4 regions of the Gracilibacillus sp. JCM 18860 genome follow, and region 1 is predicted to be linked to each of the others. Evidence: riboswitches for the same ligand, from Rfam matches in the RefSeq annotation. Region 1 holds a riboswitch; each other region holds the start of a gene.

Region 1 (2,200 bases):
AGGATCAAGATAATAAATGGTATGGCTCGAAACACATTGACAACCGTTGCAGTGACAAAGTTAATAAAGCGATTTTGCCAAAGGTTTCCTCTATCTGTTAAAAACAGCAATAGCCCAAGTATAATTCCGAGAATGAGAGTTCCAGCTACGGAGATGAGTGTCATGTATAAGGTTTCTTCTGTTGCTGTCCATAAATCCTCCATGTTTACATTTGGAAATAATTCTTTAAGCATGACGTAACACCTCAACTTCCACACCAGAGGTTTCAATAAATTGAATAGTTTTGGATAGAATATCTTTCTCTCCGTTTAATTCAATATACAATGTTCCATAGGCACCTTCTCTAGTTGGGGCAATAGAGCCTTGTAGAATATTAATTTCTACATCAAATTTTCTAACGATTTCTGTAATGAGGGCCCTTTTAGCATCATTACCAATAAAGTGTAGCTTGATTACTTCACTATTGTCATGATTGGTTATGAAGTTTTGCAATTTATCTTGTTCATGCTCTAATGGATTTAATTGCTGAACAAATCGCTTTGTAGTAGCTGACTTCGGACGAACAAAAACATCCAATACGTCTCCCGTTTCGACAACTTCTCCACTCTCCATAACAGCGACTCGATTACATATTTTTTGAATGACATGCATCTCGTGTGTGATCAAAATAATAGTAAGACCTAGTTTCTGATTAATGGACACAAGTAATTCGAGAATATCATCGGTTGTTTCAGGATCTAATGCAGAAGTAGCTTCATCACAAAGCAATACCTCTGGATCATTGGCAAGTGCACGGGCAATGCCAACTCTTTGTTTCTGACCACCACTTAGTTGTGCAGGATAGGAATTTTCTTTTCCAGATAATCCTACTAGATGAATTAATTCAGTTACCTTTTCAGATCTCTTGGCTTTTGGTACACCTGCTATCTCTAGTGGAAATGCAATATTATCAAATACGGTTCTAGACCAAAGGAGGTTAAAATGCTGGAAGATCATACCGATCTTTTGACGTTTTTTCCGCAGCTGAGCTTGAGACATATTCGTTATATCAAGCTCTTGTATTGAAACAGTACCATTTGTTGGTTCCTCTAATCGATTAATCAATCGGATAAAGGTACTTTTTCCAGCACCACTATAGCCAATTACACCAAATATTTCTCCTTTTTCTATGTTTAATGAAACATTATTGACAGCTTGCACTTGTTGTTTATTTGTCTGATATAGCTTTGATAAGTTTTCAATCTTAATCAATCAGCCCACTCCTTTCTCTGGGGTAGAAAAACAAAAAATCCTTTCTGTACAAGAGGACAGAAAGGATGTATGCTCCGCTTAGTCCTCTTATCTTTCAAAGCGAACTTGCTTTGATGGAATTAGCACCTATCAGAATCATCTGACGGTTGCTGGGTTTCATAGGGCCAGTCCCTCCACCTCTCTTGATAAGAGTATTACTTTTATTATAAAGGTAATCATAGCATGACAAATAAGTGAAGTCAATAAGTCTACTAATTGTTGTAATCATCGGACTTTTCAGAAAATTCAACTCTAGTACTTTGAATAATTTTTACTCTTTTACTCTACTATAGTAGCGTATTAGACAATTTTCGACTATAATAGACAATTGGTAGATTAAATGAAAAGAGGTTAAGAGATGAAACATATCGCAATAATTGGTAGTAGTGGTGGGAACCTCTATAACCTTGGTGGAAAAAAACCAGCTAAGCTACTAGAAGAAATTAGAGTTCAAGCAAACAGTGCAGGAATGAAGCTTCACGCTGTCCAGTTCGTTGGTGCTGAAGAAAGCATGGACTCTGCAAAACAAGACACAAAGGCGTCTTTATGGCAACTTGATGAAAGTGGAACATTTACTCAAAGTGAAAGAGCTAATCTTAGTGTCGTAAATGAAGAAGCGCGATTATTGGATCAGAAAATTGCCGATTTAATAGAAGAAGAGCAAATAGATGGATTAATTGTAATGAGTGGTGATCCAAATGATACGAATCAACACGTCATTCGTGCTGCCGCTAAGAAACAAGTACCAGTAGTAGGAACTGGTGGTACTTCTATGGCAACTATTGCCACCTTGGGTGCTAGAGTAATAGCAACCTCTGGTACCACTGGAACAACCAATCGAACGAGGGCTGTTTCGTTTATTACTTCTTTAAGTAAAGAATTTCAACTGTCGTATCGCCCGATTTTAGGA
Region 2 (2,200 bases), 1.6 Mb from region 1:
TTCAATGGGGCGACCACTACCAGGAATGGAAGTTGGTATTCTTGATGATGAAGGAAATATCCTGGATAGTGGTGAAGTAGGACAATTAGCAGTAAAAACTCCTTGGCCAGGCTTGATGAAGGAGATATGGGGAAATAAAGATAAATTTCAATCGTATTTTCAATATGAAGGCTGGTATCTTTCTGGGGATTTGGCCTTACAGGATGAAGAAGGCTATGTCTTTTTTCAAGGTAGAAATGATGACATGATAAATTCTGCAGGGGAAAGAATTGGTCCATTTGAAGTAGAAAGTAAATTAATCGAGCATCCAGCTGTTGAAGAGGCTGGGGTTATTGGAAAGCCAGACGAATTACGTGGTGAATTAGTCAAGGCATTTATTACTTTACGTCAGGGCTTTACAGAGTCAGAGGAATTACTCGATGAGATTCGCTTATTTGTTCGCAAAAATCTTTCAGCACATGCTGCTCCTCGCGAAATAGAAGTAGTAGAAGAGCTACCAAAAACGAAAATTAGTGGAAAGATTTTGCGAAGACAATTGAAAGCACAAGAAATTCAAAAACAACAAACATGAAAAAAATAATACAACATACTCTTATTAAGAGCGGTGGAGGGAATGGCCCAATGAAGCCCAGCAACCTATAAACTCAATGTTTACAAGGTGCTAAATCCAGCAAACGTCAAAAGTTTGGAAGATAAGAGGGAAATAACTCTCTCTTGTTTTGATGAACAGGAGGGAGTTTTTTTCTTAAAGAAAAGCCGTCTTTAGGACATCGCCTCTAGGATTCGAAAGCGTCAAAGAAGCGTCCCTTTGACTAACGGACGGTCGCGTACCCTTTTGGGTTAAGGATAAGGAAAACCATTTACAATAGGAGGAGACAACATGACAGTAACCAAAATGAACTGGATCAAATTATTAGAGGAAGAGGCAAAACAAAAATTGACACCAACTGTGTTGGAATATTTAAATAGAAGTACGGAATCTACTTACGGTAATGAAGAAATAAAATTCAATAATCCGAAGAAAACGATCAATAAATTGCCTACAATACTATTAGGTGCAGTGGGAGCACAAACTTATTTCCATGAAGATGGTGAACTAGCGACAGCAAAAGCAGCAGCTGAAAAAAATATCCCTTTTATAGTAGGCATCAATTCATCCTACAGTGTGGAGGAAATTAGTGATGTATCCAATGAACATACATTATGGTTTTCCGCTAATCTATTACAAGACATTGATTTAACAAAGCACTTCGTCCAACGGGCAGAATTAGCAGGATATCAAGCCATTGTTATCCCATTATCAAATAATTCGGTTAATGGTATGGATTCGTGCGAAAAAGGTAATGGGAATTTTGTCGTAGATCCTATTTTTCATCGAAAAGCTTATGGAAAAGATAAAGAAGCTTTTCAACAGTTAATTCTTTCTGAATATAATACTTCGTCAGTCAATTGGGAGAAGATTAATTACCTTCAACAGTTCACGACATTACCTGTGTATCTCCAAGGTGATGTACAAGAACAAGACATTCGACAAGCCCTAAAATACCGTATTAGTGGAGTGATTTTGCCGAATGGGCTGAAGTTGAGGGCAATGAGAGATATAGTAGGAGAAGCATTTCATCTGATTGTGGAAACTGATGTTTATTCCAAGGAGGATATACAGTACTATTTGGCATCTGGCGCCGATGCAGTTTCTATTCAGAAGGCTTATATTTATGGGCTGAGTACAGATGGAATAAGTGGAGTTAAAAAGGTCATCGATCAATTGATATCATATTAGGAAGCAACTGAATCTGGGACAAAACTGAATAGAGAAGATGAGAATCTGAACGGTACTATGATTGAACGTAGTCAAAATACATATTTTTTTCTTTCTTATTGTCCCAGTTTCATATAACATTTGTCCTGCAATTGAGTAAAGTTAGTTGCTTATTTTGCAAGTCACACTCTCATTTTTGCAACTATCTCCATAATCTTGCAAGTCACACTCTCTTTTTTGCAACAAGCTCCATATTCTTGCAAGTGACGCTCACATTTTTGCAACAAGCTCCATATTCTTGCGAGTTACGCTCACATTTTTGCAACTAGCTCCATATTCTTGCAAGTTACGCTCACATTTTTGCAACAAGCTCCATATTCTTGCAAGTCACACTCTCATTTTTGCATCTCACTCTTTATTGCTATTAAATCACTTTCTGAA
Region 3 (2,200 bases), 650 kb from region 1:
TGGAATTGTATCGCATTATCTGGTGGATCTCCTTCACCGTGTGTCGCGGTAACAATTAAGAGATCCTCCACTTCTTTTAATTTCTTTGCCTTAAAATCATCCATGCTTGAAATCACGGTTTTTCGATCCGATGCCTTTAATTGATCATTCAACTGTTCGGCAATTGTTTGACTGTTCCCTGTTTCTGATCCATATAAGATAGTAATGGTTCTTGTTGCTGTCTCGCTCGTTTTAGTCACTTGCTTCGTCGTTTCAGGTGGTGCTGCTGATTGAGATGCAGCAAGGTAGCCGGCAAGCCAATTTTTCTGTGCATCGTTTAAGGTTGGCAATAATTGATTTAAAATTTCTGTTTGTCGTTCATCAAATGGGCTGTTAACCACTTGTAAGGCCAATAAGATCACCTCTCCATTATATTATGTTATGGGAATATTATTTGATTTTCATTATTCCGATAGTTTTACTTAGTTATAGACATAAAAATTTAACCATCTATTTTCTATGGTGTCGTTGTAGTGTGTAAACCACATTCTGTTTTGTTAAAAGAACTCCACCTACCAGCACGCTCATCGTCTGAATTAGTGACAGGGGAGGTACAAGGTATACATCCAATGCTTGGAAAGTTCTGATCATGTAAAGCGTTGTATGGGAGGTTGTGTTTTTTGATGTAGTCCCAAACATCATCCCAGGTCCAATAGATAAGGGGACATATTTTAACAGATTGGAATCTTTCATCCTTGTTAACAAATTGAGTCTTCGCACGACTTAGGGATTGCTCTCTTCTAAGTCCGGATATCCAAGCAACAGCTCCGCTCAGAACCTCCTCTAATGGTTTTACTTTTCGAAGGTAGCAGCATTGATCAGGATTTCTCTTCCAAAGAGCGGATCCATGTTTTTCTGCTTGCTCCTCTACTGTTAATTCAGGTTGCTTCATCGTTATTTGTAAGGAAGGATATTTGTTTTTCACTTCATCAATCAGATCATAGGTTTCTTGAAAATGTAAGCCTGTGTCGAGAAAAACTAATGAAGCATCTGGCTTCACTCTAGCAATTAAGTCTATTAGGACCATACTTTCTGCCCCAAAGCTACAAGCATAAACGAGTGAGTCTCCATAGCTTTTGTAAGCCCAATTAATGATTTGCTCAGCCCCTTTTGTCGGGTCATCTTCACCAGGCGTGAACTCATTCCAAAAACTTTCTTCATAATGAGCATAGGTAATTGCTTGTTCTGACATATTTCTCCTCCTTTTAATCGTCTTTCTCATCAAAAAAACTTCTTATCTGTTCAGATAAGAAGTCTTGTAATCAATCTACACTTCTTATCTTTCGGGATACAACCTAAAGCTGTCCCGCAGGATTTGGCACAGTGTTCATTTGTAAGAACCTGTTGCCGAGGATTCACTGGGCCTGCCCCTCCACCTCTCTGGATAAGAATTCCTTTTATGAATATTTAATGTAATGATAAACCGAATAACAGGAAATGTCAACATGATTTTTTGTAAAAATTGTTAATATATATTTTTATATATATGCAAATAGTCCAATAGATGGGACGAAAATGGGCAGCTAGACCGCCCATTTTATCACCTTAACTGAGAATTTCCTCTGTTTTAGCTAATGTCTCTTGGGAAAGTGTGATGCCAGATGCCTTTGCATTTTCTTCGATTTGTTCTGGACGACTTGCTCCCACAAGTGCGCTCGCTACATTTTCTTGACGTAGGATCCACGCAATGGCTAATTGAGCAAGGGATAGGTTTTCATTTGCAGCAATGGCCTTCAATTTTTCTACTTTTTCTAGATTGTCTTCCGTTAGAATACGTGATAGATTCATATCCTTTTGAGCTGCCCGACTGTTTTCAGGAATTGCTTGTCCTTTTTTATATTTACCAGTTAGTACACCCTGTGCAAGTGGAGAGAAGACAACCTGTCCAATTCCATGCTTTTTACCTACAGGGATCACTTCTTTTTCGATGTAGCGTTGAAGCATACTGTAATTCGGTTGATTGACGACAATACGATCAAGCAATTTTTTGTCAGCTAGATGAATAGCTTCTGTCATTTGCTCTGCCGACCATTCACTAACACCGATATATAAAACTTTTCCCTGTCTAATTAAATCATCAAGCGCTCGTAATGTTTCCTCTAAAGGGGTGTCTTGGTGGTATCTGTGACAATAGTAGATATCGATATAGTCAAGTCCAAGT
Region 4 (2,200 bases), 780 kb from region 1:
CTCATTAATGTTGCTGTCATTTCTTTTGGAATAAAGAATGGGATTGAAAAAGCGAATAAATATATGATGCCATTATTGTTTTTATTTTTTATTATCCTTGTCGTTCGTTCCCTCACTCTAGAAGGGGCTGCGGAAGGGATCTCTTTTATTCTAAATCCAGATTTTTCTAGCCTAACAGGAGAGGGAATTCTCTATGCGCTTGGTCAATCCTTTTTTGCTCTAGCAGTGGGTTTTTCTTGTATGGTTACCTATAGCTCTTATTTAGGAAAAGAAGTGAGTATCCCGGCATCTGCTTCCTCTGTTGTCGTGATGAATATTTTCGTCTCCTTATTAGCGGGATTAGCTATTTTCCCGGCAGTGTTTGCCTTTGGAATTGAGCCTACAGAAGGGCCGGGCTTATTGTTTATTATTTTGCCGACAGTATTTGCTCAAATTCCTTTCGGGGAAGTATTCTTCTGTCTATTCTTATTATTATTTTTATTTGCGACTTTAACGTCCTCCTTTAGTTTATTAGAAATTATCGTATCTGCCTTCACGGAAAATGGAAAAAGATCGAGAAAGAAAGTGACCTGGATTTCAGGACTTGTTATGTTCATTGCGGGTATTCCAGCAGCCCTGTCCTCCAGTATTCTAAAGGATTTCATGGTCTTTAATAAAACAGTATTTGATGCAACAGATTATTTAGTGAGTAATATTTTGCTACCACTCGGAAGCTTACTTATTGCGATGTTTATCATTCATCGAATGGATAAAGCGCTGGTGGAAGAGCAGTTTAAGATGTCTAACAACCTATCCAATGGCTGGTATCAAATCTGGAGAGTTGTCATGACTTGGATTGTACCGGTCACGATTCTCGTAGTGTATGTGAATTTGATCGGGATATGGAAGTTATAACCATCTCAAGGAGAGATGGTTATTTTTTTATGACAGTGGTAGAGGAAAGATTAACAAGGTTTTGAATCGTATCACCTACTGGACAATGCTCCTCTAAAAATGTGACAAATTCCTCTACTTTTTCTTTTGGAGCATCAGTATCAATGTAAAAGGTTGAGCTTATTTCCGAATATCCTGGGCGCACATCCCCCTTATCGAAAAATCCGTCCAGATCAATATCCCCTTCTAATTCAACACGGAAATTCTTTAGATCAATATCAAATTTTTCAGCATACGTACGTGCCACAATCGATTGGCAGGATCCTAATGCAGAAAGTAATAATTCTACTGGGTTCATTGCAGTATCAGTGCCACCAAGGGATGCAGGTTCGTCAACCATCACCTTATGTCCTCGGGATTCCGTTTCTACTAAAACCTTTTCCTTTAATGTTGCTGTTGCTTTAAATGTGTGAATAGCCATGCTTGTTTCCTCCTAAAGTAAGATGTGAAAAAGCCCTTCTCTAAAAAGGGGAGAAGGGCTGATTACCGATAGTATAATTGCTTTCCTTCTCATCTTTCGTATTAAAATACGTCTGAAGTTGGCACCATACTTTGAATAAAAGTTGGTTGCCGAGAGATCATAGGGTCAGTCCCTCCCCCTCTCTGGATGAGAAATATCCATATAGTTTCATAGACTATATCATGAAAAAAGAAAAACATCAACTTAGTGAAGAACAGGTTGTCGAAAAAATATATTTTGCTCATCTCGCTATGGAGAGGAGAGATAGTCAAGATAAAAAGATATATCTTGGCAATCTAGCTAGGAAGAGGAGCGTTCACCAAGATATATTGCAAACAGCCCCTCATATGCTAATCAAAATAGATTTATAGAAAAAAAGAGATATTCGGAACATTAATGCAATCGATTGCGCTATAAAATAATTTCAGATATAATATGAATTGCTCGATTAAAAAAGTAATAGTATTTAAATATCGTAACAAAAAACCATTTAGAACAAATGAAAGCTTATGTGCAATCGATTGCATTTTGAAAGCGGATAAATGAGAGGTTTAGGTTTAAGGAGGATATTATGTTAGCAGAAGAAATTAAGACAGAAGAAGAAAGCAATGTAAAACAACAATTACCGAATCTACCAATCAGTACGATATGGTTGATTAGTTTTGGTTTTTTAGGAGTACAAATGGCATTCTCCTTGCAAAGTGCCAACATGGGGCGAATTTTTCAAACGATTGGAGCAGATCCTACTAAATTAGGATTTTTCTTTATATTACCGCCACTTGCAGGGTTAGTCGTTCAACCGATTGT

Evidence for each region. A riboswitch is a leader RNA that binds a small molecule or an ion and turns the genes downstream of it on or off. The one in region 1 is predicted to bind S-adenosylmethionine.
Region 2: another riboswitch for S-adenosylmethionine. It lies ahead of ACZ5R4_RS20635 (alpha-hydroxy-acid oxidizing protein); the one in region 1 lies ahead of ACZ5R4_RS08040 (methionine ABC transporter ATP-binding protein).
Region 3: another riboswitch for S-adenosylmethionine. It lies ahead of ACZ5R4_RS11095 (phosphoadenylyl-sulfate reductase); the one in region 1 lies ahead of ACZ5R4_RS08040 (methionine ABC transporter ATP-binding protein).
Region 4: another riboswitch for S-adenosylmethionine. It lies ahead of ACZ5R4_RS11805 (OsmC family protein); the one in region 1 lies ahead of ACZ5R4_RS08040 (methionine ABC transporter ATP-binding protein).

Annotation. Positions count from the first base shown of each region.
Region 1 covers NZ_AP043868.1:1,554,684-1,556,883, reverse strand. Annotated here, with positions in the region: gene ACZ5R4_RS08045 (ABC transporter permease subunit) at 1-233, opposite strand, end outside; gene ACZ5R4_RS08040 (methionine ABC transporter ATP-binding protein) at 226-1,251, opposite strand; SAM riboswitch class I at 1,336-1,443, opposite strand; gene ACZ5R4_RS08035 (PTS sugar transporter) at 1,649-2,200, shown strand, end outside.
Region 2 covers NZ_AP043868.1:4,259,221-4,261,420, forward strand. Annotated here, with positions in the region: gene acsA (acetate--CoA ligase) at 1-571, shown strand, start outside; SAM riboswitch class I at 590-699, shown strand; gene ACZ5R4_RS20635 (alpha-hydroxy-acid oxidizing protein) at 881-1,780, shown strand.
Region 3 covers NZ_AP043868.1:2,208,518-2,210,717, reverse strand. Annotated here, with positions in the region: gene ACZ5R4_RS11100 (assimilatory sulfite reductase (NADPH) flavoprotein subunit) at 1-392, opposite strand, end outside; gene ACZ5R4_RS11095 (phosphoadenylyl-sulfate reductase) at 497-1,231, opposite strand; SAM riboswitch class I at 1,313-1,430, opposite strand; gene ACZ5R4_RS11090 (aldo/keto reductase family protein) at 1,585-2,200, opposite strand, start outside.
Region 4 covers NZ_AP043868.1:2,333,252-2,335,451, reverse strand. Annotated here, with positions in the region: gene ACZ5R4_RS11810 (sodium-dependent transporter) at 1-894, shown strand, start outside; gene ACZ5R4_RS11805 (OsmC family protein) at 914-1,354, opposite strand; SAM riboswitch class I at 1,441-1,547, opposite strand; gene ACZ5R4_RS11800 (hypothetical protein) at 1,576-1,764, shown strand; gene ACZ5R4_RS11795 (SLC45 family MFS transporter) at 1,965-2,200, shown strand, end outside.